One region of the Rahnella sp. WP5 genome, then DNA from elsewhere that is predicted to be linked to it. Evidence: predicted binding sites of a transcription regulator. Region 1 holds the regulator's gene; each other region holds the start of a gene.
What was found. The regulator CRP, encoded in region 1, controls carbon source genes, mostly activating them, when cyclic AMP is high. The targets are predictions, from matches to a motif close to ATGTGANNNNNNTCACAT.
Positions count from the first base shown of each region.

Region 2: the regulator CRP is predicted to act here: its motif matches at 3,806-3,823, upstream of ompW (outer membrane protein OmpW).
Region 3: the regulator CRP is predicted to act here: its motif matches at 4,809-4,826, upstream of EX31_RS13595 (2-hydroxycarboxylate transporter family protein).
Region 4: the regulator CRP is predicted to act here: its motif matches at 5,681-5,698, upstream of cytR (DNA-binding transcriptional regulator CytR).

Region 1 is NZ_JQJR01000007.1:31,226-39,284, forward strand. Features, by position in the region: gene gcl (glyoxylate carboligase) at 1-708, opposite strand, end outside; gene allR (HTH-type transcriptional repressor AllR) at 823-1,632, opposite strand; gene EX31_RS04600 (ureidoglycolate lyase) at 1,719-2,225, opposite strand; gene allS (HTH-type transcriptional activator AllS) at 2,440-3,354, shown strand; gene EX31_RS04610 (phosphoribulokinase) at 3,490-4,359, shown strand; gene EX31_RS04615 (OsmC family protein) at 4,363-4,770, opposite strand; gene crp (cAMP-activated global transcriptional regulator CRP) at 5,133-5,765, shown strand; gene EX31_RS04625 (YccS/YhfK family putative transporter) at 5,827-7,902, shown strand.
Region 2 is NZ_JQJR01000010.1:203,708-211,766, reverse strand. Features, by position in the region: gene EX31_RS10020 (YciI family protein) at 1-235, opposite strand, end outside; gene EX31_RS10015 (energy transducer TonB) at 449-1,180, shown strand; gene yciA (acyl-CoA thioester hydrolase YciA) at 1,282-1,722, opposite strand; gene EX31_RS10005 (septation protein A) at 1,796-2,335, opposite strand; gene EX31_RS10000 (YciC family protein) at 2,435-3,190, opposite strand; gene EX31_RS09995 (YkgJ family cysteine cluster protein) at 3,304-3,681, opposite strand; gene ompW (outer membrane protein OmpW) at 3,973-4,605, shown strand; gene EX31_RS09985 (BON domain-containing protein) at 4,677-4,991, opposite strand; gene trpA (tryptophan synthase subunit alpha) at 5,207-6,013, opposite strand; gene trpB (tryptophan synthase subunit beta) at 6,013-7,203, opposite strand; gene trpCF (bifunctional indole-3-glycerol-phosphate synthase TrpC/phosphoribosylanthranilate isomerase TrpF) at 7,248-8,059, opposite strand, start outside.
Region 3 is NZ_JQJR01000013.1:150,579-158,637, forward strand. Features, by position in the region: gene nrdE (class 1b ribonucleoside-diphosphate reductase subunit alpha) at 1-413, shown strand, start outside; gene nrdF (class 1b ribonucleoside-diphosphate reductase subunit beta) at 435-1,418, shown strand; gene mgrA (L-glyceraldehyde 3-phosphate reductase) at 1,536-2,579, shown strand; gene EX31_RS13590 (C40 family peptidase) at 2,627-3,187, opposite strand; gene EX31_RS13595 (2-hydroxycarboxylate transporter family protein) at 3,382-4,737, opposite strand; gene EX31_RS13600 (ATP-binding protein) at 5,057-6,709, shown strand; gene EX31_RS13605 (response regulator) at 6,702-7,415, shown strand; gene proV (glycine betaine/L-proline ABC transporter ATP-binding protein ProV) at 8,004-8,059, shown strand, end outside.
Region 4 is NZ_JQJR01000015.1:25,640-33,698, reverse strand. Features, by position in the region: gene rraA (ribonuclease E activity regulator RraA) at 1-409, opposite strand, end outside; gene EX31_RS14250 (1,4-dihydroxy-2-naphthoate polyprenyltransferase) at 530-1,456, opposite strand; gene hslU (HslU--HslV peptidase ATPase subunit) at 1,551-2,885, opposite strand; gene hslV (ATP-dependent protease subunit HslV) at 2,897-3,427, opposite strand; gene ftsN (cell division protein FtsN) at 3,543-4,484, opposite strand; gene cytR (DNA-binding transcriptional regulator CytR) at 4,584-5,612, opposite strand; gene priA (primosomal protein N') at 5,816-8,011, opposite strand.

The DNA of each region.
Region 1 (8,059 bases):
CGGGATCACCGGCACTTGGGTTATTTCAGCAAAGCGCTGCAACAGCGCGGCGGCATCAGCGTTAATCACACCGCCACCGGCCACAATCAGCGGACGCTCACAGGCGTTGAGCATTTCCATCGCTTTGACGGCCTGAGCAACGGTGGCGGCAGGCTTGTAAGCGGGCAGCGATTCATAAGTTTCCGGATCGAATTCGATTTCGGCGGTCTGCACGTCATACGGCAGATCGACCAGTACCGGACCGGGGCGACCGGAGCGCATCAGATGGAACGCCTGTTGCAGAACACGCGGCACCAGCGCAGGTTCCAGCACGGTCACCGCCATTTTGCTCACCGGCCCGGCAATCGCCTGAATATCCACCGCCTGAAAATCCTCTTTATGCAGACGGGCGCGCGGTGCCTGACCGGTAATGCACAGGATCGGAATGGAATCCGCCGAGGCGGAATACAGCGCGGTGATCATGTCGGTACCCGCCGGGCCAGACGTCCCCAGGCACACGCCGATGTTCCCGGCTTTCGCACGGGTATAACCTTCGGCCATATGCGATGCACCTTCCACATGACGGGCTAACACATGACGGATTTTTCCATGCAGGCGCATGGCGTTATAAAACGGGTTAATCGCTGCGCCCGGTACACCAAACGCGGTGGTGATCCCTTCTTTTTCCAACACATACATTGCTGCCTGTGCAGCTGTCATACGAGCCATAGCTAAATCCTCAGGTAATTCCGCTTTGCATAAAATAACGGAAAAAGTTTCCAACTTTAATTTGACTGAAAAAAATCCCGCTCACGACAGAGCGGGGATCGCAGGACGAACCGGTTAGTGGCGCTGGCCCAGGGCCAGACTGATGTCACGCGCGGTATCCCGCACCAGTTCGCCTAAATCGGTAAAACGCTCCGTCGTTAAGCGGGAGCTGGGGCCGGAGATCGAAATCGCCGCCACCGCATTGTTATTGCTGTCAAAAATCGCCGAGGCCAGGCAGTTCAGCCCTGTCACATGCTCTTCGCTGTCCTGTGCAAAACCCTGCTGACGCGCGTGTTGCAGATCCTTTTTCAACGCATTCAGATTATCCAGCGTGTGCGTCGTAAAGTTCTTCAACCCCGCCTGCATCATCAGGCTCATCAGCGCCTCGTCATCCAGCGAATACAGTAACGCTTTCCCGGCACCGGAGGCATGCAGTGGCAGACGGCTGCCAAGCGGCGCACACATCCGCACCATCGACTGGCATTCCCGCTGGCCGATCAGTACCGCTTCGAAACCGTTGCGGATCGCCAGATTGGCCGTTTCGCCCGACAACAACATCAGGCGCTGCATATAAGGCGCGGCGACTGACAATACATCCCGGTTATGGATATAAGACGATCCGACCGTAAACGCCTGTAAGCCAATGTGCCACCAGCTCAGTTGCGCATCCTGATAAACAAAATCGGCCTCTTCCAGCACTTTCAGCAGTCGAAAGGTGGTGGAAAGGGGCAGCGACAAATTCTCTGCAATGTTGCTGACAGAAGAACTGCCGCCGGACTGCGCCAGATAATTCAACACCGCAATGCCGCGTTCTAAGGCCTGAGCGCCCTTTTGCGAACCAGAACCAGGCTGGCTAGGACGCCCCCGTTTTTTTACTTCGGCCATCTCACATTTCTCCAGCATCAGGCGCTGAGCGCCCGCGTTTCGCTTGTTTTCAGATGCTTGTATCTTATGCAAGATGCTTTATAGCGTCACGACTTTAATCCCGCCGCAACGGGTAAAATAAGCTGATAGCCCTGAGGTAACTGACTGATATCACAGTTGTCTGCGCCGCCACGATCGACGGTGAGAAAATTCGTCACCGTCTCAAACGCAAACAGCGGATGGTGCCAGACATTCCGGTGATAATTCACGCCCTGCAGGCCGTTGGTGATAAAGGCTTTCAGCGTGGAGATGTCCGGCGTCTCGCCCCCTGCCGCAACAATCACGATAAAGCGCTCGCCCTGCATCGGCACAAACGCCTGTGAACCGAGCGGGTGTTTTTCGAGTTGCGTCACCACAATGGGCAACGGTGCTGGCTGGGCGCGGTTGATGCTGACCAGCGGACGATCCTGCCCGAGGATCTCCACGTTGGTCAGATCGTGGTACCGCTCAACCTTGCCGTCGTTGATATGAAAAAAATCGCGACCTGTCGTCTCAATCACATCACCGTAAGCCGCGAAGGCCGCCTGGGTCAGCGGGTAAACCGGAAGTTCCATGGCATTCATCCCTGCATTTAAAATAAAACCGGTGAGATAAGCCCGCCAGATTGGCGAATTTATCCTCAATGCAATTACTGTAGAAACTTTTTCCAACTTGCTCAATCGAAATATGGAAAAAGATTCCATAAAATTGATGAAGTCCACAATTCTCATCCGGTTAAATCTATAAAATCTTTTTCATTCAATGCATTAACATTACTTCAGGTGACCTATGCTGGATGAGGAGTCGATTAAAACCTTTATGCACGTCGCACAAACAGGCAGCTTTTCCCGCGCGGCAGAGATGCTGCATAAAACGCCTGCGACCATCAGCTATCGAATTAAGATGCTGGAAGACAGTGCCGGGACGTTATTGCTCAACCGCACGACCCGCACGGTGTCGCTGACGCCCGCCGGACAGCATCTGCTTGAACGATGTCGCCAGTGGCTAACCTGGCTGGAGGGTGTACCGGCAGAACTGCAGCAGATTAACGACGGCATTGAGCGCCAGCTGAATGTGGTGGTGAACAATCTGATGTACTGCCCTGAAGCTCTGGCAGCGTTATTAAGCTCTCTGACGCAGCGCTACCCGTTCACGCAGTTCACTTTCACACGGCAGATTTACATGGGGGTATGGGATACGCTGCTGTACGAAGATTTTCAGCTGGCGATTGGCGTCACCGGCACCGAATCCCTTTCTAACGCCGTGAATCTGCTGCCGCTGGGTGAAGTGGACTGGGTTTTTGTTCATGCGCCCTTTCATCCGTTGCAGCACATCACTGGTGTGCTGGAAGAAGCGGTATTGCGTCAGTACATTGCCATCAATGTGGAAGACACCTCGCGCCATCTGAACAAGCGGGTAGCCTGGTTGCTGACCGGGCAACGGCAGATCATCGTAGCAGATGTGGCGACTAAACTGGCCTGTCACCTGAAGGGAATGGGTATCGGTTTTCTGCCGCGCCATCTGTGCCAGCCATATCTCGACAGCGGCGAGCTGATCGCCCGGCAAATCCGCTATCCGCGCGCCCCTTCCCCGCTCAGTCTGGCGTGGAAAAAGGAGTACACAGGCAAGGCGCTGCATGACATTGTTTCTCTGTTCCACCAGAAAGACCCGCTGATCCAACCGTTGCTGGCGGGTTTAGAATAGTGATGCCCTCTTTGGCTTCGCGAATAAATATGGTAACAATAGGCTTAATTATGCGCAGCCTTGACGCCAGATCTTCGACCACAGAAAAGACCGCGTCTCGCCTGCCTGCATCACCTTTATGGAGAACAGCGCATTATGTCAGCCAAACATCCTGTTATTGCCGTGACCGGTTCGAGCGGTGCAGGCACCACAACCACCAGCGTGGCATTTCGTAAAATATTTCAGCAGCTTGGTTTGCGTGCGGCGGAACTGGAAGGTGACAGTTTTCATCATTTCACCCGTCCTGAAATGGATGCGGCAATACGCAAGGCGCGCGATCTGGGACGTCATATCAGCTACTTCGGGCCGGAAGCCAATGACTTTGGTTTGCTGGAAAAAAGCTTTATCGAATACGGTAAAACCGGCACTGGCCGTTCACGTAAGTATCTGCATACTTATGACGAAGCCGTTCCCTACAATCAGGTGCCGGGTACCTTTACGCCGTGGCAGGCGTTGCCGGAACCGACGGATATTTTGTTTTACGAAGGGTTACACGGTGGTGTGGTGGCGGACAAAATTGACGTTGCCGCGCAGGTCGACCTGCTGGTCGGCGTGGTGCCTATCGTCAACCTCGAATGGATCCAGAAACTGGTGCGCGATACCGGCGAGCGCGGGCATTCCCGTGAAGCGGTGATGGATTCCGTCGTGCGTTCGATGGATGACTATATCAATTACATTACCCCGCAGTTTTCCCGCACGCACATCAATTTCCAGCGGGTACCCACCATCGATACCTCGAACCCGTTTGCCGCCAAAGCCATTCCGTCACTGGATGAAAGCTTTGTGGTGATTCATTTTCAGGGGCTGGATGACATCGATTTCCCGTATCTGCTGGCCATGCTGCAAGGGTCGTTTATCTCGCACATCAAAACACTGGTGGTGCCGGGCGGCAAAATGGGGCTGGCGATGGAGCTGATCATGGCGCCGCTGGTGCAGCGCCTGATGGAAGGCAAGAAGATCGAGTAAACTTTATTCGGCTGCAATCACTTCAAAGCTGTGGGTGATTGTGGCCGCTTTCCCCAGCATCAGAGACACAGAACAGTATTTTTCGGCAGACAGGCTGACTGCGCGTTCAACAATCTTATCGGTCAGATCCTTACCGGTGACGATAAAATGCAGATTGATGTGAGTGAACAGACGCGGCGCTTCTTCGCGGCGTTGTGAGGTCAGCTTCACTTCACAATCACGCACGTCATTACGACCTTTTTGCAAAATTGACACCACGTCGATTGCACTACACCCCCCTGCGGACATCAGTAACATTTCCATCGGGCTTGGGGCTTTATCACCCGCGTTTCCATCCATTGAAATCTGATGACCCGATGCAGACTCACCTAAAAATGTCAGTCCTTCAACCCATTTGACACGTGCATGCATGAACTATTCTCCCGGTGAATAAACTTGTCGAAATCTGCTCTCAGAGTACCCTTTCACCTAAAATCTGGCAACGTAACCCGATCGCCATCATGCTGAAGCGAGACAACAGAAGACAGCATCTCAAACCTGTGCTACAAACAAAGCCGAAACATACTTTCCAGTAAATTGCGGTGACGGTTTTTGCGGTTTAAGTACAGAACCCACGGTGATGACAGCAATAAACAGGCTGTTGCACTCCGACATCCGCTTGCAGCATTTCTGGAGAGTTATATGCTGAAAGGGCGCTTTGGATTTGAAGTGCCGTACAGGGAACTCTGAGCCCTGTGATTTTGGGCAGCGATAACAACAGAGGATAATAGCAAATGGTTCTCGGCAAGCCACAAACAGACCCGACTCTTGAATGGTTCCTGTCTCACTGTCATATACATAAGTATCCTTCTAAAAGTACGCTGATTCACCAGGGTGAAAAAGCCGAAACGCTTTACTACATCGTGAAAGGGTCAGTTGCTGTCCTGATTAAAGATGAAGAAGGCAAGGAAATGATACTGTCCTACCTTAACCAAGGTGACTTCATCGGTGAGCTGGGACTCTTCGAAGAAGGTCAGGAACGCAGTGCCTGGGTACGTGCTAAAACTGCCTGTGAAGTGGCTGAAATTTCGTATAAAAAATTCCGCCAGCTGATTCAGGTTAACCCGGATATTCTGATGCGTCTCTCCGCGCAGATGGCAAACCGTCTGCAAGTGACGTCAGAGAAAGTCGGCAACCTTGCCTTCCTTGACGTTACCGGTCGTATCGCTCAAACCTTGCTCAATCTGGCTAAACAGCCTGATGCAATGACCCATCCGGACGGGATGCAAATCAAGATCACCCGCCAGGAAATTGGCCAAATCGTCGGTTGTTCACGTGAAACAGTCGGACGCATTCTCAAAATGCTGGAAGATCAGAGCCTGATCTCCGCACACGGTAAAACGATTGTCGTTTACGGCACACGTTAATCCCTCAAAAATTGGCGCGGCAAAACACTGTCGCGCCTTTTTTATGGGCTAAGCTTTACCCATGACGCTATGGCGAAGACTGTTTTACCATCCTGAAGTGAACTACGCGCTGCGCCAGACGCTGGTGTTGTGCTTACCTGTTGGCATTTGCTGGCTGTTTGGCAATTTGCAAATGGGCCTGCTGTTTTCCCTCTGCCCGGCCTGTTGTAACATCGCCGGTCTGGATACCCCGCATAAACGCTTTTTCAAACGCCTGCTCGTCGGCGGTTCACTCTTTGCCGTGAGCAGCCTTCTGCTGCAACTGATGCTCGAAAGCTGGCATATACCGCTGCCGCTGATCATGCTGTCGCTGGCGTTACTGCTGGGCGTCACCGGTGAAATCAGCCCGCTGCATGCGCGCCTGTTGCCCGGTGCGCTGGTGGCGACTATCTTCACGCTGAGTATGGTGGGCGTGCGCCCGATGTGGCAGGCCCCGGTGTTGTTCGCCGCTGGCACAGCCTGGTACGGATTGTTTAACTGGGCGTGGTTTCGTATTTCGGAAGAACAGCCGATGCGCGAAACGCTCAGCCAGCTCTATCTGCAACTCGCGGATTATTTCGAAGCTAAGTACAGCCTGCTGACGCAACACACCGATCCCGAAACCGCGTTACCCCCACTGCTAACCCGCCAGCAGCAGGTTATCGACCTGATTGCCCTGCTTTATCAGCAATTACACATGTTGCCCCAGCACGGACATCATCATCACCATAAACGGCTGTTTCAGCGTTTTCAGGTGGCGCTCGATTTGCAGGAGCATATTACAGTGAGCCTGCATCAGCCGGAAGAAGTGCAGAAACTGGTGGAGGAAAGCCATGCCGAAGCGGTTATCCGCCGAAATGCGCAGGTGATTTCCACCCGTCTTCGGGTGATTGCCGACGATATTCTTTATCACCGTTTATCCGGGCGCTTTACGATGGCCAATGAGCTGACCGCGCTGGAGAAAATCGCCGCGCGCAACCCGGACAATCCGGTAGGTCAGTTTTGTTATTACCATTTCAGCCGCATTGCCCGTCTGTTACGCACACAGCGGCCGTTGTACAAACGTGACCTGATGAACACCCAGCCGCGTTTGCCCTTCTGGCCCGCGCTGAAAAGCTATCTTTCCTTCAAATCCGTGGCACTGCGTAATGCCGCACGTTTGGGCATTATTCTGGCGATTGGCAGCAGTCTGGGTCTGTTCTTCAATTTGCCCAAACCCTACTGGATCTTGCTGACTATCATGTTGGTCAGCCAGAACGGTTATAACGCCACGCGGGTGAGGATCCAGCACCGTGCACTCGGTACGCTGGCCGGATTGCTGATTGCCTCAGGCTTGCTCAAACTGGAACTGCCGGAAGGCACCACGCTGCTGTGCATGTTGCTGATCACCCTGTTGTCCTATACCGTTCTGCGCAAAAACTACGGACTGGCGATGGTCGGCATGACGGTGACTGCAGTGTATACCCTGCAATTGCTGGCGATGAACGGCGTGCATTTTCTGGTACCACGACTGGTCGATACCCTGATCGGCTGCGCGCTGGCCTTTGGTGGCACTATCTGGCTGTGGCCGCAATGGCAAAGCGGTTTGCTGCGCCAGAATGCACACCAGGCGCTGGAAATCTATCAGGACGCTATCCGCCTGCTGCTCGAGGAAAGCCCCGACACCGCCAAACTGGCGTACACCCGTATGCAGGTCAATCAGGCGCACAATAAGCTGTTCACTTCGCTAAATCAGGCGATGCAGGAGCCGGGTTTTAACTCACATTATCTGGCGGATATGCGTTTGTGGGTGACGCACAGTCAGTTTGTGGTTGAGCATATCAACGCGATGACGATCCTCGCCCGCGAGCATTACATGCTGCCGGAAAAACTGGCGACAGAGTATTTACAGACCTGCGAAATCGCGCTGCAAAGCTGTCAGCAACGACTGCTCTACGACGGGCCGGGCAGCGAGAACAACCTGTTTAATGCGCCGGAACTTCACCCGGATATGCCACTGACCGAAATGGAACGCCATCTGCGGCGCGTAATTTCACATCTCAGCGTGATGCATACCATCTCGTCACTGGCGTGGAAGCAGAGGCCGCATCATGGGATCTGGCTGACGCGGCGGGCGTGAAGGGGGATGCCCCTTTCAAATCCCCGTTTTACTGGCTTGCAGCCAGACTGCTTTTTGAAATTGCGAATATCTCGGTTTCTCAAGTACGGATGCCGTGTACTGGCGTTCTTTTAAACGGATTGAGAAAGTTTCGGTTTTTCAATTGCCGTGTTCGCTT
Region 2 (8,059 bases), on a different contig from region 1:
GATCGGCATCTGCCCATACTCTGGCATCTTCCAGTGTTTCGAATTCGACAATCAGCACGGATCCGGTCATGCCAGCGGCGCCCGGATCTTCGCTGTCAATGGACGGGGTTGGACCTGCAATCAGTACGCGGCCTTGTTCATGCAATTTTTTCAGGCGTTCGATGTGAGCAGGGCGGGCAGCAGCGCGTTTCTCCAGCGAGTCGGAAACATCTTCAGAATAAATAACGTAAAGCATGAGTCACCTTTAATGGGGTTTTAGTGAGCGTTTTTTGGCAGCCAGAGGCTGCCTGACTATTTTACAGAATTAACATAGCTAAACCTGAAGTCCGGGGAAAGCGCTTTGCGTAGGATCAAAACAAGGGTTATTTGAGAATAGTTGTCATCTCGGTGTTGAATATGATTGCTATTTACATTTAAACTTGCGGCTTCACGGGGAAAATGAATCATTATGCCGCTAAAAAAGTTTAGATTTATCCGCAAGGTGACGGTGCCGGTTTTGCTTGCTGTTAGTTTACATGTCGCAGTCATTGCGGGCGTGTTGTATATGACGGTGGGCGAGTCAATCAAATTGCCAAGTCAGGATCAGAAGGTGATGAGTGTAACGATGGTCAATCCGGCCGACTTTGCACCCCCTCCGCCGCCGCCACAACCTGAACCGACACCGCCAGCACCTGAGCCGGAACCGGAAGTCGTGCCGGAGCCACCGCCGCCGCCTGAAGCCGTTGTGATTCCGGAGCCTCCAAAACCTAAGCCAAAACCGGTGAAAAAGCCGGTCGTTAAACCGAAGGTGAAACCCGTTGAACGTCCCGTCGAAAAACCGACGCAAACGGTACAAACTGCCCCCGTAACCAGCAACCAGCCGGTCACTAAACCTGTGAGTCAGCCTCCGGCGTCTACCAATGCGCAGAGCAATACCGGTCCGCGGCCGCTGCAGCGTGGCGAACCTGCTTATCCGGCGCGAGCACTGGCCTTACGTATCGAAGGGCGGGTTCGTGTACAGTTTGATGTGGACAGCGATGGTCGTGTGCAAAACGTACGTGTTCTGTCAGCTGAGCCGCGCAATATGTTTGAGCGGGAAGTGAAACAGGCGATGAGCAAATGGCGCTATGAACCGAAGGCTGCCAGCAATCTCGTGGTGAACCTGGTGTTCAGGATTAAAGGCGGTTCTGCTGTCGAATAAGCCAGGACAGGTCATCACCAGTGATTTCAACGCAAAAAAAGGTCGCCATGAAGGCGACCTTTTTACTTCCAGTCTTTTACTTCCCATCATACAGAACCGATTTAGTCCTGAGAGACACCGTCGGAATCGACGCTGAAATTACTGCGACCATCAGGCAGCTGGCGCGATTTCCCTTCATCATCTACAGCAACATACGTAAACACCGCTTCAGTGGCCCTGTAACGCTGTCCGATGGGCTCAGAAGAGACTTTCTTCACCCACACTTCCACGTTGATGGTGATCGAGCTATTACCGGTACGAATACAGCGTGCGTAGCAGCACACCACATCCCCGACAGCCACGGGTTTAAGAAACGTCATGCCGTCAACGCGTACGGTCACTACGCGACCTTTGGCGATTTCTTTCGCCTGAATCGCCCCGCCCATATCCATCTGCGACATCAGCCATCCGCCAAAGATGTCGCCATTCGCATTGGTGTCAGCTGGCATCGCCAGCGTACGCAACACCATTTCACCATTGGGTAAGCTATGTTTTTCGTTCATACGATAGGCTTCACACAGTTCAACAATTTGAAAAAGTAAGGCCTTTCAAAGAAAGGCCCGTGCAGAAGGATGCTTATTTTTTTTCGTCATCCGGCATATGCCGGTAAATATAGACGCCACTCAACAGGGTGAATACCAGCGTCAGTGCGGTCAGGCCAAATACCTTGAAGTTAACCCAGATATTCTGCGGTAACCAAAAGGCCACATAGATATTGGCCAGTCCGCACAGCAGGAAAAAGATGGCCCAGCTGACGTTCAGTTTATTCCATACGTGATCCGGCAATGTCAGCTCTTTACCCAACATACGCTGGATTAACGGCTTTTTCAGAACCAGCTGGCTGATCAGTAATGCACCGGAGAACAGCATATAAATAACTGTCACTTTCCATTTAATGAATTCGTCATTATGGAAAACCAGTGTCAGGGTGCCGAAAACAGCGACCATCGCGAAGGTGATTAACGTCATCTTCTCGATTTTGCGATACAGAATCCAGGTAATCACTAACGCTAACGCGGTGGCCGCAATTAACGCGCCTGATGCGACAAAAATATCGTAAAGCTTATAAACCACAAAAAAGACAATCAGGGGAAGAAAATCGAGGAGCTGCTTCATACTTCATTCCATGTTTTATGTATGGGATGACTATACCGGAATCATTTCGCGGACAAAAGAAAAGGGCGCCGGAGCGCCCCTGAAAAAGTTATGTCTATATTATGCATGTAATTTCATGTAAAGACGGAACAGATAAATCAGCATAAAGGCGCTGATCAGGTTGCTCACTGCGCCGAGGATCACTGCACCAATCATCGGATTCAGCGCACTCAGTACGCCAACAAACAGCATCAGCACCACCTGCGCCACAATCCACAGCATCACGGCCGGGGCGACCAGACGCACATTGCTGAAGGCCAGGCGGGTGCTCAGGCGCATTGCTTTGAACACGCCGGCATTCTCTTTACAGGAAATAACCGGTGACATTGACCAGGCAATCGCAATCAGGAATGCCGGAACAAACAGCAGCGCCAGACCGATACGGAACATGATGCTGTAAATAAACAGCAAAATGGCCAGACGTGGCAACACCGGCAATGACGCACTCAAAATTTGCGTAATACTGGCGCGAACGCCCTGAGAAATCAGTTGGATCAACGTCAGAACGCCGCCGACCAGAATAACGTTTCCGGCGAGCGTTGACAGCAGAGCGGCCAGGCTGTAACGGAAAATCGCGCTTTGCTGCTCCGGAGTAATCTGCTGCTCAATATATCCCATCATATCGCCGACGCTCATGCCGGTCATGTTACTCATCAGTTGCCCGATGGCCTCGACCTGCTCAGATGAAGGACTTAAAACCCAGCTTAATATGACGGTGATTAATGCGGCCAGAACCGAGAGCGCCAAAACGCTACTCATCTGATTACGCATAAAATTATAACTGTCACGGTACAACGTACTGGCCGTGATAGACATGGACGCTCCTTGGCAAAAAGCAAAAATCAATAAGGCGGGGATTGTACCCTTTAAATACCCTCCGCCGATAGTTTTGCGCTGATTTCCTGTCAGACCCGTCGATCAATCTCTGCTTAAACGCAACTGAGGTGGCTGAGATCAATCGTCGGTAAATTTACATCCAGAGGGGGCAGGCCATACTTCGCACGGGCACGATCGCAGGCGGCATTGCCGATGCCATTCAACCCTGACTGATCGAATTCGCGGCACGGTGTTGGACGGTTGAGATAAACAGAACAGGAAACCGCATGTCCCACTTCACCCTCCAGAGCAACACAGCGCGGCGTTTTACTGTTCGTGCCTTGCATGCAACTCAGAAAAGGGGTGACTTGCTCTGTCAGTGCCTGCGGAACACAGCCGCCAGCCTCTTCAGATTCAGCCCAATAAAATGAAACGCGGAAATAAGCGCAGCATGCGCCACAGGTCATACAAGGATTGTTAATTTCGCCCATCTTGGAAGTTACCGACTCCTTACGGCACCAAACCAAAACTAACTATGAGTATGCAAATTACGCAGCACCATTTTTTTTAGCAACTGAAATATCACCTGTTAACAAAACAACAAAATCTCCTCATTTTTGATGCAGATCAATTCCTTTGTTTTTATAGATTTAGATCGCTTTGCGGAAGATGCATTTTCTTACTTTTTGTTTTAAAGATGTGATCCCGCATTGATCAAACCATACCAAAGAGTAGGTATCATTCGCGCGGTTGATAACTAATCCACACAAAGGGAAGGGACAATGAAAGCAGCATATTGGGCATTAGTGGCAGCAGCGGCATTTCCGGCAGTCTCGAGCGCACATCAGGCAGGGGATGTGATTTTTCGCGTAGGGACAGCCACGGTTCGTCCGACAGAAGGCTCGGACAACGTGCTGGGTCTGGGTTCATTTAATATCAATAACAACACGCAGATGGGATTAACCCTCGGTTACATGTTCACTGACAATATCGGGATGGAGTTGCTGGCAGCCACACCGTTCCAGCACAAAGTCGGTCTGCAAAGTACCGGGACTATCGCAGAAGTGAAACAATTACCGCCGTCTCTGATGGCGCAATATTACTTTGGTGACCGTCAGGACAAATTGCGTCCGTACCTCGGCGTAGGTATCAACTACACCACATTTTATGACGCGGATTTCAACCAGACCGGGCGTGATGCCGGGCTGTCTGATTTAAGCGTCAAAGATTCCTGGGGTGTGGCAACGCAGGCTGGTCTGGATTACAACCTGGACGATAACTGGTTAATTAACATGTCTGTCTGGTGGATGGATATTGATACGGAAGTCAAATTCAAAGCTGGTGGTGAGCAGCAAAACATCAACACCCGGATCGACCCATGGGTCTTTATGTTTGGCGCCGGCTATCGTTTCTGATTTCCGGAAAGACGGTCCAAAAAAAGAGGCGCTTCGGCGCCTCTTAGATTTTCAGTTTGCTACATTCCTGATTATTTCAGTCGCATATCATTCTCAATTGAACGCACACCGGCTACGCCGCGAGTCACTTCAACTGCACGGTTTGCATCTGCTGTTGACGTCACAAAACCACTCAACTGTACGCGGCCTTTAAAGGTCTCGACACTGATCTCAGTGGATTTAATGCTCTTATCTGCCAGCAGGGCAGATTTTACTTTTGTGGTGACGACAGTGTCATCGATGTAACCACCGGTTCCTTCTGATTTTTTGGTCGGCGCACAAGCGGCAACAGCCAGGACCACAACCGCTGCCATGCAGAATGCGGACAATGTTTTGAATAGCTTCATAAAATAACACTCCATGATTTGTTATAAAACCAAAAGAAACAACATGTTAGCTGAGCAGATGATATCTCTCTCATACAGTATCATTGATCTGCAGAGTAATTTTAGTTTGGATTATTGAAATGGGTAATACAAATTAAGCGGGGTAAAAAAAAGTAAGAAATTAAAAGAAACAGAACCTTAGTCACTGTATGACTGAGGTTCTGTCTGAGAGAGGGTTAAGCGCGGGTCGCGGCCTTCATTTCACTGACAAAGCGGGAAAGCTGAGCCAGCATTTCAGAAGGCTGATGCTGATTGTTTTCGATGATACGCACCGTCGCTGAACCGGAAATAGCACCGGCTGCGCCTGCGGCCAGCGTTTCTTTCACCTGTGAAGGTTCGGAAATACCAAAGCCCTGCAAGGGTGGCGCGGCATTGTATTCACGTAACTTATCAACCAAGTGATTCAGCGGCGTCAGCGCGCGTTTTTCAGTGCCTGTCACGCCTGCACGTGACAGCAAGTAAGTGTATCCGCGGCCATGAGACGAAATCTCACGCAGCAAATCGTCAGAGGCATTTGGCGGACAGATGAAGATAGGAGCGATGCCGTGGCGTAACGCGGCCGCACGGAATGGCGCAGATTCTTCAAACGGCACATCGGCAACCAGCACCGAATCGACGCCCACTTCAGCGCAACGCTGATAGAAGGTTTCAATACCATTGTGGAACACCAGGTTGGCATACATCAGCAGGCCAATCGGAATATCCGGATGCTTTTCGCGAATACGGGCCAGCATGTTGAAGCATTGCGTTGGCGTCACACCCGCAGCAAAAGCACGCAGGTTTGCATTCTGAATGGTCGGGCCATCGGCCAGAGGATCGGAGAACGGCACACCCAGTTCCAGTGCGTCGGCACCGGCTTCAATCAGCGTATCGATGATGGACAGTGACAGCTCAACGCCCGGATCGCCCAGCGTGACAAAAGGAACAAATGCGCCTTCTTTTTTGCTTTCCAGACGCTTGAATAATTGCTGATAACGTTCCATTAAATCTCTCCCCGGGCAGTCAGGATGTCGTGTACGGTGAAAATGTCTTTGTCGCCGCGACCTGACAAATTCACGACCAGGATTTGTTCTTTCTCTGGTGTTTCCTTGATCAGTTTCAGCGCGTAAGCCAGCGCATGAGAGGATTCCAGTGCAGGAATAATCCCTTCATGGCGGGACAATTCTTTAAAGGCATCCAGCGCTTCATCATCGGTAATCGACACATATTCTGCACGACCAATACTGTTGAGGAACGCGTGTTGCGGGCCGACGGACGGGAAATCCAGACCGGCTGAAATCGAGTAGGATTCTTCAATCTGACCTTCAGAGGTCTGCATCATCGGTGCTTTCATGCCGAAGTAAATACCGACGTGACCGTGTTTGAGCGGCGCGCCGTGTTGTCCGGTTTCAATGCCCAGACCACCCGGTTCAACGCCAATCAGCTTCACGCTGGTATCGTCGATGAAATCCGCAAACATACCGATCGCATTGGAGCCGCCGCCGACGCAGGCAATCACCGCATCCGGCAGGCAGCCTTCGCGTTCCTGCATCTGCACTTTGGTTTCTTCGCCGATCATACGCTGGAATTCACGCACGATGGTCGGATACGGATGCGGGCCTGCTGCCGTGCCCAGCATGTAGTGGGCTTTTTCATAGCTGCCAGACCAGTCACGCAGCGCCTCATTACAGGCATCTTTCAGCGTGGAAGAACCGCTATGTACCGGAATCACTTCAGCCCCCATCAGACGCATACGGAACACGTTTGGCGACTGACGCTCAATGTCTTTTGCGCCCATATAAATGCGGCATTTCAGGCCGAGCAGCGCACAGGCCAGTGCCGATGCCACGCCGTGCTGACCCGCGCCGGTTTCGGCGATGATTTCAGTTTTGCCCATGCGTTTGGCCAGTAATGCCTGACCCAACACCTGGTTAGTTTTGTGCGCGCCGCCGTGCAGCAAATCTTCACGCTTAAGGTACAGCTTGGTTTTGGTGCCTGCGGTCAGGTTTTTACACAGTGTCAGCGCGGTCGGGCGGCCTGCGTAGTTTTTCAGTAAATCAATGAATTCGGCCTGAAACTCAGGGTCGCGCTGTGCGCTGACAAAAGCTTCTTCCAGCTGAGCCAGCGCAGGCATCAGAATTTGCGGGACATACTGGCCGCCAAATTCGCCAAAGTAGGGATTAAGTAAAGTCATGTTATCGCGTCCTGTCTGTCAATTTTTGCGTCATTGCGTGCGGCTTAATATGCCCGCAATGTCTGGAATACGGCATTAATTTTCCCGGCATCTTTGATGCCCGGCTCGCTTTCAACACCGGAGTTGAAATCCAGGCCTGCGCAACCGAGTTGTGCGGCTTCGACGCAGTTATCTGCGCTCAGTCCACCAGCGAGTAAGGTATTGCTCAAATCCTGACCGGCCAGTTTGCTCCAGTCGAACCGGTGACCCGTGCCCCCTTTGCCGTTGTCCAGGACGTAACGATCCACGTGATTCAGGTCGCGCGCCGGCAATGTTTCTTTGACGCTCAGCGCTTTCCAGATCTGAACCGTTTGCGGCAAGGCTGTGCGCAGGGCATCGATATAAACCTGATCTTCGTCGCCATGAAGCTGCACGGCGGCCAGGTTTAATGTCTGAGCCGTCTGGGCCACTGTGGTGATTTCTTCATCGCGGAACACGCCGACATACTTCAGCGGTGCGCCGTTTTGTACTTCTTTCGCCAGCGTGTGGGTCACAAAGCGCGGTGAGGTGTCGACGAAAATCAGTCCGCCATAAATAGCGCCAGCTTCGTGCGCGGCTTTGGCATCCTGAGCGCGGGTCAGGCCACAGACCTTGTTTTCACCGAGCAGCACGCGACGAACGGCACTGCTCAGGTCTTGTTCCGACATCAGCGCACTGCCAATCAGGAAGCCATTGGCGAAGCGGCTCAGTTCACGGATTTGTCCGTAAGTATTAATACCCGATTCACTGATGACCGTGACGCCATGCGGTACGCGCGGTGCCAGCTCACGGGTGCGGTTCAGGTCGATAGACAAATCGCGCAGATCGCGGTTATTGA
Region 3 (8,059 bases), on a different contig from region 1:
TTTATAACCAGAATTTACAGGCGGTGCCGCCCACCGGTTCTATTTCCTACATCAATAATTCGACGTCGAGTATTCATCCGATTGTGTCCCGCGTAGAAATCCGCAAAGAGGGCAAAATTGGCCGTGTGTATTATCCGGCGGCGTTTATGACCAACGACAATCTGGATTACTACCAGGATGCCTATGAAATCGGCCCGGAAAAAATTATTGATACCTACGCCGAAGCCACGCAGCACGTCGATCAGGGGTTGTCGCTGACGCTGTTCTTCCGCGATACCGCCACCACGCGCGACATCAATAAAGCGCAGATTTACGCCTGGCGCAAAGGCATCAAAACCATTTATTACATCCGTCTGCGCCAGATGGCGCTGGAAGGCACCGAAGTTCAGGGCTGCGTTTCCTGCACGCTGTAACCGACTGAAAGGATTTAAAAGATGAGCGCAGTAAAACAATTGTTAGTGCCACAGCCGGTCAGCAAAGCCATTAACTGGAACAAAATCCAGGACGATAAAGATCTGGAAGTGTGGAACCGCCTGACGTCGAATTTCTGGCTGCCGGAAAAGGTGCCGTTGTCGAACGATATTCCGTCCTGGGCGACGCTCAGCGCAAAAGAGAAACAGTTGACGATCCGCGTGTTTACTGGCCTGACGCTGCTGGATACCGTGCAGAACGTGGTCGGCGCACCGACGCTGATGAAAGATGCGGTGACGCCACACGAAGAAGCGGTTTACTCGAATATCTGCTTTATGGAAGCGGTGCATGCGCGTTCTTACAGTTCGATTTTCTCGACGCTGTGCGCCACCGTCGACGTGGATGAAGCCTACCGCTGGAGCGAGGAAAATGTCGCGCTGCAAAACAAAGCCGCGATCATTTTGTCGTATTACGACGGCGAAGACCCGCTGATGAAGAAAGTCGCCAGCGTGTTCCTCGAATCGTTCCTGTTCTATTCCGGTTTCTATCTGCCGATGTACTGGTCGAGCCGCGCCAAGCTGACCAACACCGCCGATCTGATCCGTCTGATCATCCGCGATGAAGCGGTTCACGGTTACTACATCGGCTATAAATTCCAGAAGGCTCTGGCACTGGAAAGCGAAGAGCGTCAGCGTCAGATCAAGGAGCAGGCGTTTGATCTGATTCAGGATTTGTACGATAACGAGATCCGCTACACCGAAGAACTGTACGACGGTGTGGGCTGGAGCGAAGACGTGAAGAAATTCCTGCACTACAACGCCAACAAAGCGCTGATGAATCTCGGCTACGAAGCCCTGTTCCCGGCCAGCATGGCGGATGTGAATCCGGCGATCCTTTCCGCATTATCGCCAAACGCCGACGAAAACCATGACTTCTTCTCCGGATCCGGTTCGTCGTATGTGATCGGCAAAGCCGTCAACACCGAAGACGAGGACTGGGATTTCTAAACAGCTCCTTCCCCTCGTGAGAGGGGAAGGAGGAAAACGGATGTTGCCGTTATTTTTCTCAGCGTTAGTATAGAAACAGTGTTTCAAAACCCTACGCGATCAGAAAAAGGAAACATCATGACGCCCTATCAAGCCTCATCCTCCCGTTACGAAACCATGCAATTCCGCCGTTGCGGTCAGAGCGGTTTACAACTCCCTGCCCTTTCTCTTGGCCTGTGGCACAGCTTCGGCCATGTCAGTCCGCTGGAATCCCAGCGTGCATTGCTGCAAAAAGCCTTCGATTTAGGCATCACCCATTTTGATCTGGCGAATAACTACGGCCCGCCTCCGGGCTCTGCGGAAGAAAATTTTGGCCGTTTGCTGAAGCAGGACTTCGCGCCATATCGCGATGAACTGATCATCTCTACCAAAGCCGGTTACGACATGTGGCCAGGACCGTACGGTTCCGGCGGCTCGCGCAAATATCTGCTCGCCAGTCTGGATCAGAGCCTGCAACGCATGGGGCTGGATTACGTCGATATCTTCTATTCGCACCGGGTGGATGAAGAAACGCCGATGGAAGAAACCGCGGCGGCGCTGGCTTATGCGGTGCAAAGCGGTAAGGCGCTATACGTCGGAATTTCTTCGTATTCGCCGGAACGTACCCAGATCATGGCGGAGTTACTGCGTGAGCTGAAAGTACCGCTGCTGATCCATCAGCCGTCATACAATCTGCTGAACCGCTGGGTGGATAAGAGTGGTTTGCTGGATACGCTGGACCAAAATGGCGCAGGTTGCATCGCCTTTACGCCGCTGGCGCAGGGGTTGCTGACCGGCAAGTATCTCAACGGCATCCCTGACGGCTCGCGCATGCAGGTGGAAGGGAATAAGGTGCGCGGGCTGAATGCCCAAATGCTGTCAGAAGATAACCTGAACAGCCTGCGGTTGCTCAATGAGATGGCGCAGCAGCGCGGACAGACCATGGCGCAGATGGCGCTGAGCTGGCTGCTGAAAGACGATCGCGTGACGTCGGTGCTGATTGGCGCCAGCCGTCCGGAGCAACTGGATGAAAACGTGAAAGCGCTGGATAATCTGCGCTTCACCGCTGAAGAACTGACAGCGATTGATAAGCATGTGGCGGATGGTCAGCTGAATCTTTGGCAGGCTTCGTCAGATAAATAACCATCCAAAACAAACGGGCGGATCTCCTGAAAGGATCCGCCTTTTTTTTAGCTCATCAGTTCTAAACGACGTGCGGTTTCGTAATGATCAACCCAATACTGATTATCCAGTGATGAAATAGTGACGCCTTCAATTTTCGAGGCATGAATGAACTGATGATCCCCGACATACACGCCGACATGACGATCGCCCGGCGACGTTTTGAAAAACACTAAATCTCCCGGTTTCAGATTATTTTTACTCACTTTTCTGCCGTTCCTGATTTGCTGAAAGGTGGTTCTTGGCAGGCGTGTTTGCAGGGAATCATTAAACAGATGCTGCATCAGCGACGAGCAGTCCACGCCTTTGTGGGTGGTGCCACCCCAGCGATAATGCGTCCCCTTCCAGCGCGGATATTCCGCCAGCAGGGCGCTTTTAATATTGTCTGAGTTGCCCGTATTGACCGCAGTCACGGTAGAACCTTTTCCATCAAAAAGTTCGCTATGGAAAAATTTGTAGGTGTCCATAGACTCAAATTCTTTTGGCATATCAAAAGCAAAGGTGTGGATGCTAAACAAACCGGTAACGAGAAGCAGTAAGGCAGAAACAAGCGATTTAATACGGAACATGCGTGGATTCTTTCGTCAAAAAATAGTGCTCTTCCTTACGTGGGAACCTGCTCACGGGGCGGGTGACTCGTCTCTGAGTGCGCAAATAATAACCGCCGGACAATAAATAAGCAGGTTGAATTGAGTCCAAAATTGGACTGGGGATTTTTTCTCAGGAAAACCCACCCCTTAGGCTGAAGGGGTGGGTGAAGGTGTTATGAGAAGAACTTCGCCAGAACAAACAGACCGACAGAAACGTTGATAGCTCCCCCGATACGGGTAGCGATTTGCGCGAAAGGCATCAGCGTCATGCGGTTGCCGGAGGTCAGAATCGCCACGTCGCCCGTGCCGCCCTGCCCGCTCTGGCAGCAGGAAACAATCGCCACATCGATAGGGTGCATGCCAATTTTCTTACCCACATAAAAACCGGTGCCGACCAGCGCCAGCACCGTGGTCACAATCACCAGCAGGTTCTGCAGGGTGAAAGCGTTGATCAATTCCTGCCAGGGCGTGATCGCGACACCCACTGCGAACAATACCGGATAAGTTACCGCAGTACGGAAGAATTTATACACCGTCATTGAGCCGTGCTGAATAGTCGGCGAAACACCGTTCGCCAGTTTCACCAGCACCGCCGCAAACAGCATGCCGACCGGCGCTGGCAGGCCGATCCATTTCTGGCCGAGCATCCCGACCATGTACAGCAGGATGGCCAGCAGCGCACCACAGGCCAGCGCGTTGACGCCCGGATTGCCCTCAAATTCATCGGTGCCACTGCCCATCTGGCCTTTTTTCGACGGCATCAGTTGGCCTTCGCCGGTAAGATGCGGATAACGTTTACCGAGCTGGTTCAGCACGCCCGCCAGCACAATGGCCGTCAGGCCACCGAGCATAACAATCGGCAGAATGCGCCCAAGCGCCACGCCCTGCTCCATATGCAGGATGGTCGCGTAACCCATCGACAGCGGGATCGCACCTTCCCCGACACCGCCAGCCATGATCGGCAGGATCAGGAAGAAGAAGGTTTGCATTGGCGGTAAACCTAAAACAGTGCCCATCGCCATACCGGCAATCATGCCGACCACTTCGCCGCACAGCATCGGTACGAAAATACGCATAAAGCCCTGGATCAGCACCTGACGGTTCATGCTCATAATGCTGCCGACAATAATGCAGCAGATATAAAGGTAGAGAATATTGGTGGATTTATAGAATTTGACCGTGGAATCAACAACAACATCCGGCAGCAGGCCGTAATGCACCATCGCCGAAGGAATAAAAGTGGCACAAATCGCCGCGGCCCCCAGTTTACCCACCACAGGTAAGCGTTTACCCAACTCGCCACAGGCAAAACCGAAGAAGGCCAGCGTGGCGACCATCACCACGATGTCACTCGGCAACTTGCCATTCAGGCAATCGAGCAGGATCAGCACGCCCGCCAGCAGGAAAAAGGGCAGCGGGATAATGCCTATCTTGTAGTGATCAAGAATGTGCCACCATTTTTGTCTGGCCGAGAGGCCGGAGGTTTTCGTTTCTTTGACAGCGATGTAGGAATCGTCGGTTGTGCTCATGACATTGCCTCTTTCTTCTGAAGACTTTTCTTATTGATGGTCTGAGCATATGAAAACAGGCGGTCAGCCGGGTGTGAGGTTGTTCAAATTAAAACCGCAGGGATAAAGGTTGTTATGGTGTTTATGGTGTTAATGCACCCTGATTTATAAGGATTATAAGATTAGTAGTAAATCCCGCTATTAACCCTGTTATTACTGTGTGAAATAATCATTATTTTAATCTTCTGTTCACAACTCCGCTTCTCTGCGATTACGACTCACATTTCGCCGTGATAGGCTTATTGAATGTATATCTCAGGTTCGCCGTGCAGCAGGTCGTATGAAATTCAGGTTACCTTTTCAGGTAAAACTCTTTTTATCTCTGGTGGTATTTTCCTGCGTGTTGCTGGCACTGCTGGGGGCTATTTTATTTCATATTATTGACCGTCAGTTACATCATGATCTGGGCCAGCGTGCACGGGTTCAGGCCAGCGAGATCGCTCTGATGCCGGGGCTGGCGCAAAAGGTACAGGCCCGCGATATCCCCGGCATCGCGAAACTAATCCAGCCATTACGCGATAAAAGTGACGCCAGTTATATCGTTATCGGCGATACCCGCGAGCTGCATCTTTATCATTCCGAATCCCCGGAGCGCATAGACCTGCCGATGATTGGCGGTGATAACGCCGGTGTGCTGGCCGGTAAAACCATTATTTCCGTACGTCAGGGCGGCATCGGCGTTTCATTGCGCAGCAAAGCCCCGATTCTGGATGCCAGTAATCAGGTGATCGGCATTGTCTCGGTCGGTTATCTCACCTCTTATATCGATAATATTAATGGCCGCCGTCTGGCGCAGGCCGGTTTATACGGTTTACTGCTTTTATTACTGCTGTTTATTTTTTCATGGATGTTCACCCGCAACGTTAAAAAACAGATGTTCTGGCTGGAACCCAAAGATATTGCCCTGCTGGTCCGCCAGCAAAAAGCGTTGCTGGAAGCCATGTATGAGGGCGTATTTGCGATCAACGCCGAAAGGCAACTGATTTCAATTAACCGGGCCGCACGCGAGTTACTGGATATCCGCCAGCCCGAAAACGAGCTACTGGGTAAACCGCTGGCGGAGGTGCTTCAGACGCCGCCCACGTTCTTTATGCAACGTGGTGTCAGTGAAAACAACAGTCAGCATGATCAGATTACGGTACTCAATCAGAGACAGGTGATCGTCAACCGCGTACCCATCGAACTTGAACCCGGTGCAGAAAGTGGCTGGGTATTCAGTTTCCGCGATAAAAACGACATTAATACGCTGAGCAGCCAGCTGAGTCAGGTGAAGCGCTACGCCGATAACCTTCGCATTATGCGCCATGAACAACTGAACTGGACTGCGACGCTGGCGGGCTTGCTGCAAATGCAGCGTTACGACGATGCAATGCGCTATATTCAGGCACAGTCGGAAGGCGCGCAGGCCGTGCTGGATTTCGTCTCAGCACGCTTTACCTCGCCAGCACTTTGTGGCCTGCTGCTGGGGAAATACGTCAGTGCACGCGAAAAAGGGGTCGAACTGAGTTTCGATCCCGCCTGTCAGCTCACCCGCATACCGGCAGCCATCAGTGAAACCGAACTGATGTCAGTGATTGGTAATTTGCTGGATAACGCCGTGGACGCCACACTGAAAGCACTGACGCCCCCGGCACCGGTCGAATTGTATATTTCCGACCGGAACCGGGAACTGCTGATTGAAGTCGCCGATCAGGGCAGCGGCGTGGAAGATGCACTCAAGCCGCACCTGTTTGAACAAGGCGTCACCAGCAAGCCCTCCAGCGGGCAGGACGCCACGGGTGCAGAACACGGTATCGGCCTGTATCTGGTGGCCGGTTATGTCCGTCAGGCGGGTGGCAGCATCGAAATCTCAGACAACACGCCGCAAGGTACAATATTTTCAGTCTTTATCCCGTATCCGGCAGAAGCGTTAACAGGACAGAACCATGAATAACAGCAGCGCACTCGATGTCGTGATTGTGGAAGATGAGCCGCATCTCGCCGGTCTGCACCGTGATTTTATCGAGCAAAATTTCAACCTGCGCGTCGTCGGCATTGCGGCCACACTGGAGCAGACGCGTTCTCTGCTGCGCCTGCATCAGCCGCGTCTGATCTTACTCGATAACTATTTGCCGGATGGTCAGGGTGTCGATCTGATCGACAGCCCGTTGCTGAAAAGCTTCGATTGCTCGGTGATTTTCATTACCGCTGCCAGCGATATGCAAACCTGTAGCCAGGCCATGCGCAGCGGCGCGTTCGATTACATCATCAAGCCGGTGTCGTTCCATCGTCTGCGCAGTTCACTCGAGCGCTTTATGCAACTGGTGCAAACGCTGCGTAATGTGAAAGTGGTCGATCAGCGGGCGCTGGATAAATTGTTCAATCTGCCCGCCAGCGATACGCCGCCAGCGCCTTCTGCCAAAGGCATCGAGCCGAATACGCTCGAACTGGTTCAGCGGGTTTTCACGGCGAAACCCGACGTCAGCTGGTCGGTGGAACAGGTGGTTGAAGAGGTTGGGATCAGCAAAACGACCGGTCGCCGCTATCTGGAATATTGCGTGGAAATTGGCTTTATCGGCGTCGAGATGCAGTACGGAAATATCGGCCATCCGCGACGTCTGTATCGCAAAATAGCAGACGAAGAAAAATCCGTATCCTGAGGCCGAATTCCGGCCGTTTTGCGTGAAGAACTTCCCCCTCCCTGCCGGTGTCATCACCGGCGAATTTCCCGCATACCCCGCCTGTTCAGGTGATTATTTCATTACGTAGTCATCTTTCAGACAAGCGGTAAATTCACGGCTTTCACGCAAAGCTCAAATCTCTATTTACCCTTGCAAATCCCCTCCTCATAAAACGCATTAACTTCAGGGAAACACCTCAATAACTCCGTTCTAAAATCACACAAATAAAAAAGACAATAAATCCAATAAAATCAATAAATTACTTATATTTTTAGCGAAACAATCCGTCGTGAAATTAGGCAAAAACCCAAAGTATTCTGGCGGGATAAATTGTCATTAATTGTCAGTTTGAATTTACCGAAATTAAACACCGCAAATACAGATAAATACGCAACCAGAAACCCAATCATGAATATTCATCGGAAACATTGAGACTTGTCTCAGAATTTCGATGTGTTAGGGTATAACGCGTTCACTATTTCGTTACAGGCAAAATCCTATACGATCCAACACAAAAATTAGACATCGAGCCGATACGGCTATTTATATCCAAGGAATGCACATTGCATGGCAATTAAAATCGAAGTAAAGAATCTTTATAAGGTATTTGGCGAAAACCCGGA
Region 4 (8,059 bases), on a different contig from region 1:
TGACGCCGCCGAAATTGACACGAATGTCGCTTTCGCCAATCCCTTCACTGCCTGCGCCAGCCGGGATAGCCGCCATCGCCTGGATACCCAGATCCAGCTCTTCGAGATCATCAACCTGACGGACAGCACCGTAAATCACGATGCCTTCCCATTCGTTTTGCAATGCAAGGCGTGCCAGTCCGGCATCCAGCAGTGCGCGACGAACAGAACCGCCACCATCGATCACTAATACACGGCCACGGCCATTTTCTTCCAGCAGGTCATAAAGCAAGCCATTATCTTCGAAGCATTTCACGGTGGTGATTTGCCCGCCAAATGAAGTACGGCCGCCAAAGTTGGAGAACAAGGGTTCAACGACATTCACTTCTTCATGGTAGATGTCGCAAAGTTCGGAAGTATCGTATTTCATAGGATTTCATCTGGTTGCTGCATGAGTGTTCAGTATATCCCTTTCCGGCGGATGTTGGCAAAATCATCAATTGTTAAATGTGAAAAGTGACCTGATAAACGCACATCAGGCCAACTTTACTCAATTGAGCAACAGACCCACTGCAAACAAGACGTTAGTCAGCAACGCGGTTTTTACCATATGTTCCAGCAACGGGCGGACTTCAGTGGATGTTGTCGATTTCATCACCCGCATCAGATGTTTTGCCAGCATTGGGAGCGCCAGGATAAACAGCCAGCCGGTCCAGCGAGGCAGGTGCAGGGCGGAGAAAATCACCAGACACAGCACGGCGGCGGTCAGAATGATGGCGTGATAGCGGCGTGCGTTAACCGGCCCGAGGCGAACCGCCAGGGTATTCTTGCCGTTGGCGCTGTCGGTTTCGATATCGCGCAAATTATTGATATTGAGTACCGCGGTGGACAGCAAACCTGTCGCTGTCGCCGGAAGCATTACGATCCAGTCGAAATAGCCTGCCTGTAAATAAAACGTCCCTGCGACACTGATCCAGCCGAAGAAGATCAGCACGGAAATATCGCCAAGTCCCATGTAGCCATAAGGTCGTGTGCCGACGGTATAGGTAATGGCGGCGCCAATCGATAGCAAGCCGAGGATCAGAAACCCGACCACGTCACTGGGCTTATGGCAGGCCACGGCAATAAGCGCAGTACCGCAGATAATGGTCAGCGCGATGGTCAGGATAATCGCGCGCTTCATCTGCCCGGCGGTAATCAGGCCCTTTTGCATGCCGCGTAAGGGCCCGACGCGTTCCGGCGTGTCACTGCCTTTCTCTGCATCGCCATAGTCATTCGCCAGATTTGACAAAATTTGCAAACAGCCCGCAGTCAGCAGCGCCAGTAGCGCAATGAGCGGATGGAAAACGCCTTGCAGGCTGGCAATGGCAGAACCCATAACGATAGAAGCAAACGCCAGTGGCAAGGTTTTCGGGCGCAGGCTTTCGAGCCAGGCGCGGGCGGGTGTTGTCGGAGTGAAAGGCGTGATTGTGCTCATAGGTGATTTCTCAGGTGAAGAATCAGTCCGAAATCTAAAAAAATCAGGGAGGCAAACGCCTCCCTGAAGATCACTTTCGGAACGTATGAGCAAATTATAAGATAAAACGGCTCAGATCTTCATCAGCTACCAGCTGGTCAAGGTGGCTTCTAACATAATCTGCATCAATGTTTATGGAGATACCGTTGCTTTCGCTGGCATCGTAAGAGATATCTTCCATCAGACGCTCCAGAACGGTATGCAGACGACGCGCACCTATGTTCTCGGTGGTTTCGTTCACCTGCCATGCGGCTTCCGCAATACGGCGGATACCGTCAGCGGTGAAATCAATGGTTACGCCTTCGGTCGCCATCAATGCTTTGTACTGATGAGTCAGCGAAGCACTTGGCTCGGTCAGTATGCGTTCGAAGTCTTCAGTCGACAGCGCCTGCAGTTCCACACGAATAGGCAGACGACCCTGCAACTCAGGGATCAGGTCTGACGGGCTGGCCGTCTGGAATGCGCCGGAAGCGATAAACAGAATGTGATCGGTTTTCACCATGCCATGCTTGGTAGACACCGTACAGCCTTCCACCAGAGGCAGCAGGTCACGCTGAACACCTTCGCGGGAGACGTCCGGGCCTGAACTCTGGCCGCCACGTTTACAGATTTTGTCGATCTCATCGATAAACACGATGCCGTGTTGCTCAACGGCCTCGATCGCCTGTTCTTTCAGATCTTCCGGGTTCACCAGTTTCGCGGCTTCTTCTTCGATCAGCAGCTTCAGCGCTTCTTTGATTTTCAGTTTGCGCGGTTTCTGTTTCTGAGCACCCATGCTCTGGAACATCGACTGCAACTGATTGGTCATTTCTTCCATACCCGGAGGGGACATGATTTCCACGCCCATCGGGCCGGATGCCAGGCTGATTTCAATCTCTTTGTCGTCGAGCTGGCCTTCACGCAGTTTTTTGCGGAAGTTCTGGCGTGCAGCAGAAGGTTCCTGCGCTTCGTCAGGTTGTCCCCAGTTGTTTTTCGCTGGCGGGATCAGCACATCCAGAATACGTTCTTCGGCCAGTTCTTCAGCACGATAACGGTTTTTCTCAATAGATTGCAGGCGCACCATTTTTACGGCGGAATCGGTCAGGTCGCGGATAATGGAATCCACTTCTTTACCGACGTAACCGACTTCCGTGAATTTAGTCGCTTCTACTTTAATGAACGGTGCGTTAGCCAGCTTCGCCAGACGGCGGGCAATTTCGGTTTTACCGACACCGGTCGGACCGATCATCAGAATATTTTTCGGGGTGACTTCGTGGCGCAGCGCTTCATCAAGCTGCATCCGGCGCCAGCGGTTACGCAAAGCAATAGCCACGGCGCGTTTCGCTTTATCCTGGCCAATGATGTAACTGTCTAACTCGCTGACGATCTCGCGCGGGGTCATCTCAGACATAATTTCGATCCTTACGCTTTAGAAGATAATTCTTCGATAGTGTGGAATTGGTTGGTGTAGATGCAGATGTCACCGGCGATGCTCAGCGATTTTTCGACGATGTCGCGCGCTTCAAGCTCGGAGTTTTCCAGCAATGCGCGTGCAGCGGCCTGGGCATACGGGCCACCGGAACCAATGGCAATCAGATCGTTTTCAGGCTGGATAACGTCACCGTTACCGCTGATGATAAGCGAGGCATTTTCATCGGCCACGGCCAGAAGGGCTTCCAGACGGCGTAACATACGGTCGGTACGCCAGTCTTTTGCCAGTTCAACGGCGGCTTTCACCAGATGACCCTGGTGCATTTCCAGTTTGCGTTCGAACAGCTCAAACAGCGTGAAGGCATCAGCCGTGCCGCCAGCAAAGCCCGCGATCACTTTGTCGTTATACAGGCGACGTACTTTTTTGACGTTGCCCTTCATGACGGTATTTCCCAATGTGGCCTGGCCATCACCACCGATAACGACCTTGCCGTTGCGGCGTACACTTACAATTGTTGTCACGAGCGGTTCCTCGTTGCAGACGGAAAAGATCCCCGCAGGTTTGCGGGACACTGAACGTGTCTCACAAACTTACGGGGCATATTGAAAGTATAGATTGGGGAAGGATTACGGGTTTTCAACCCCCGGTTGCGACGGGAATGCAACCGGAGATGCCAGCGCCTTTGAGGCGCGATAGTGTGCTGTCAGCACCAGAACGGCTGTTGTACGGGCCGATGACGACGCGACTCCAGCCACCGCCGGTAGTGATCCGGCCTTCAAAACCTTCGAATGCCAGTTTGGCGCGCTGGGATTCCGCCTGCTCAGATCCTTTGAACGAACCGCACTGAACCACAAAGCGCTGGGTTTTTTCCTGTGCTTTCGGTTTTTCCGGCTCAGCCTGGGTAATGGTGGCTGGCTGTTGCGGTTTCGGTGCTTCTTTCACCGGCTCTTTCACTTGCGGCTTCGGTTTTGGCTGAACGGGTTGCGTTTGCACCTGGGCCTGAGGCGCACGTACCGGCTGCGTTTGCGGCGTATACGTTGGCTGTGGCTGAACCTGGCGCGGCTGAGTTACCGGTTGCTGCTGCGCGTACGTCGGCTGCTGTTGCTGAACCTGACGTTGAGTATGCGCCGGTGCCTGCGTGGCCTGATTCGGGTCGTTATACGGCACTTCAGACAACTGTGTTGGTGTCTGGCGCATATCGGCCTGCATCTGTTCGAGAAGCTGGCGCTGTTCAGGCGTCAGTTGTGTTTTGGATTCGACCTGTCCGCCCGCCGTCGGTTCTGTCGGCGTGGTGACGCCCATCTGGCGGTTTTCCAGTTCTTTAATGTAGCGCCAGCGTTCTTCTGGCTTAGGTGGCAATCCATTACCCGGACGGACAGCGTGCGTCGGCAACACTGTCGCTTCTTCATGTTTATTGTGCGCAATAAAATAGAGGCCACCGACAAACACCACCAGTACCGCAACGGCTAACACCACCATGGTTTTGGAGATCGTTGTGGAACTGCGTTTTTTACTCCGGCTGGTACTTTTCCGCCGCGCTCCTGAGCGCCCACGGCTTACATAGTCTCTTTGTGCCACTATCGTTTCGCTGTGTCGTGATGAATGAAGAAGTGCGTCATGTTACTCAACCCTGAACATTTACTGAAATTAAAACTGTTGAACAGCATAAAATCGGACTCACGCTTTTGGGGCCGCAGTGCTTTCCCGCACCACCAGCTCGCTATCAAGCAGCAGCGAACCGTTTTGTACCGGATTTCCCTGTAACTGCTCAAGTAATAATAACATGGCCTGACGGCCAAGCTGGAATCTCGGCTGTGCAACGGTCGTCAGCGGAGGATCGGTATACTGGCTGGCCTTGATGTCATCGAAGCCGACAACCGACAAATCCTGCGGAATGCGCAGACCCATTTTTTTGGCCTGAAACATGGCACCAATCGCCATCACATCGTTGTGGCAGAAAATCGCCGTCGGCGGCACGGGCAGAGCCATCAACTCGGTGACGGCTTGCGCCCCCGATTCATAGCTGAAATCACCATGAATGGTCAGCTTGCTCTCGACGCTCAGTCCGTTGCGGCGCAGCGCCTGCACATAACCTTGTGAACGGTACTGGCACAATGGCATATGCTTTGGCCCGGCGATGCAGGCAATACGCTGATGCCCCAGCTTGAGAAGGTAATGCACAGCTTCGAACGCGGCCGTCAGGTTATCAATGTGGACCGTCGGCAGTTCAAGTTCCGGCGCAAATTCATTAGCCATCACCATCGGCGGCAGATTGCGTTGTTCTTCTTTGCTGGCATCGAAAGGTAAATCAGAGCCGAGCAGCAGCATTCCGTCAATTTGCTTGGTAATGATCAGATTGATAAAGGTTTTCTCTTGCTGATTTTGCTGAGCACAATCACCGATCAACACCAGATAACCGCTTTCGGCGGCCGTGCGCTCGATCCCCTGGATCAGATCGGCGAAAAACGGATCGCAGATGTCGGGGACGATCACCAAAATAGTGCGTGATTCATTACGCTTCAGGTTGCGGGCCAGGGCATGAGGAGAATAACCGACGGCCATGACGGCCTGATCAACTTTCTGGCGAGTCGCGGCGGAGACTTTCTCCGGATTCATTAATGCACGGGATACGGTTGCTGTTGAAACGCCTGCCTGTTCAGCCACATCTTTCATTGTTGCGGCGGGTAATTCTTTCTTGTGCTCCAACGTCTCTCTCCTTGCAACAGCATCAAACTGAGACAACAACATCAACATTCCTCACCTGGCTACGCATGATGTGTAGCTCATCACATTCTAAACAGAATGTGAGTAGGATTTGTTACCTAATTTGCATTAAAAGTGTGACCCAGATGCTTTTTTCGATGCATCACGCAAAAAACCTGACTATTCACGCAAATTCGCTTTTGGAATCAGCTGTCAATCGGATCGACATCCAGTGTCCATTTCACTTTTTTGGCTTGCGGCAGACTTGAAATCAGCGGCTGAGAGCTTTTGATCAGATGCTGCAAAACGCGCCGTGAAGGATGCTGCAATAAAAGCTGCCAGCGGAAACGTCCGCTGCGTTTGGCTTGTAAGGCAGGAACCGGCCCCAGGATCCACAGCGAATCATCTTTCAGCGGACTGGATTCGAGCAGATTACGTAACTGCTGAAGGAACAGCGCAGATTGCTGATTATCGTGGTCTTCCGAGCGGATCATAATGTGGCTGGTATAAGGAGGAAGGAAGACGCTTTTGCGCTCCGCCAGGGTCTGTCTGGCGAACTCGTCGTAGCCCTGCTGCAACAGCACCTGTAATAGCGGATGTTCGGGATGGTGAGTTTGCAATACGACTTCACCCTGTTTGCCTGCACGTCCGGCGCGGCCTGAAACCTGCGTATAAAGCTGGGCAAAGCGCTCGGCAGAACGGAAATCTGCCGAGAACAGCGCGCCGTCGACATCCAGCAATGACACCAGCGTAACGTCAGGGAAGTGGTGCCCTTTTGCCAGCATTTGTGTGCCGATAAGAATACGTGCGCCGCCACGATGGACTTCATTCAGATGCTGTTCCAGCGAACCTTTCCGGCTGGTGGTATCGCGGTCAATGCGCGTGATTGGCGTATCCGGGAACAACGGCGCCAGTTCGTTTTCCAGCTGTTCTGTACCGACGCCGACCGAGACCAGTTGTGTTGAGCCGCAATGCGGACACTGATGCGGCACGGCGCGCTGACTGTCACAATGGTGGCAGCGTAACTGACGCTGATTCTGGTGCAGAGTGTAATAGTGGTCACAGCGCTGACATTCGGCTATCCAGCCACACTCATGGCAAAGCAGGGCAGGCGCATAGCCGCGGCGGTTGAGGAACAGCATGACCTGATTATCGGCTTTCAGATGTTCCTGCATTTTCTGGATCAGCGGTTGAGACAGCCCGACTTTCAGCTGCAACCCTTTTAAATCCAGCAAATTCTGACGGGCGAGTTTGGCATTTCCGGCACGTTTGGTCAGTTTGAGCTGACGATATTTCCCCAGTTCAACATTGTGCAGCGTTTCCAGCGCCGGGGTTGCCGAGCCCATAATAATCGGGATATTTTCAGCGTGAGCGCGGTACACCGCCAGATCGCGGGCGTGATAGCGCCAGCCTTCCTGCTGCTTATAAGAACTGTCGTGTTCTTCATCAATGATAATGACGCCGAGGCGCGCAAACGGTGTAAACAGCGATGAACGGGTGCCAATGACGATGCCCGCTTCGCCATTGCGCGCCCGCAGCCAGACGGCGAGGCGTTCGCTGTCGTTCAGGCCGGAGTGCAGCACATCCACCGGCGCACTGAAACGTTCGCGAAAACGTGCGATGGTTTGCGGCGTCAGGCCGATTTCCGGCACCATCACCAGCGCCTGCCGACCCTGCGCCAGAATGTTTTCCAGCACGCTCAGATACACTTCGGTTTTACCTGAGCCGGTTACACCGGCCAGCAACCAGGCGGAAAATTGCTGATCTTCACTGCGGATCGCGCCGACGGCGGTGGCCTGCTCGGTATTGAGTCGTAAACGTTCGCCGATCACCGAGAAATCCTGGCGCCAGTCGTGCGTGGCGGGCGCAATACTGCGTAAATCCGTCAGCCCTTTGGCTCGTAATGCCTGCAGGGCCGTATCGGTAAGATCAAGATCGGCAACCTGATGACGATACAACGGTTTTTGCATCAGTGCTGCCATCGCCTGCTGTTGTTTTGGCGCACGTTTGAGACTGTCGAGCGGCGTCGCGCGCCCCTCCTCGGTGGCGAACCATTGCCACAGCGGTGTAAGCTCAGCGGCTTTCCCCTGACGTAACAATACCGGCAGCGCATGGAACAGCACTTCGCCGATCGGGTAATGGTAATAGTCGGCGGCCCAAAACAAGATGCGCCACAGATCAGGGGTAAACAGGCTGGAACTGTCGAGGACTTCCCGCACCGGTTTCAGTTTCTCCAGGCCAAATTCGCTGAAGTCGCTGACCTGAGTGACGATGCCAATGGCGTCGCGTTTTCCGAAAGGCACACTGACCCGGCAACCCTTTGAAACCTGCATATCAGGCGGCAACAGATAGTCGAAAGTACGGGCGAGCGGGACGGGTAAAGCAACGTGGGCAACAGGCATTGGGGGTCCAGACTATAAAAAAATGACGAGATAGTGTACACTGTGTCT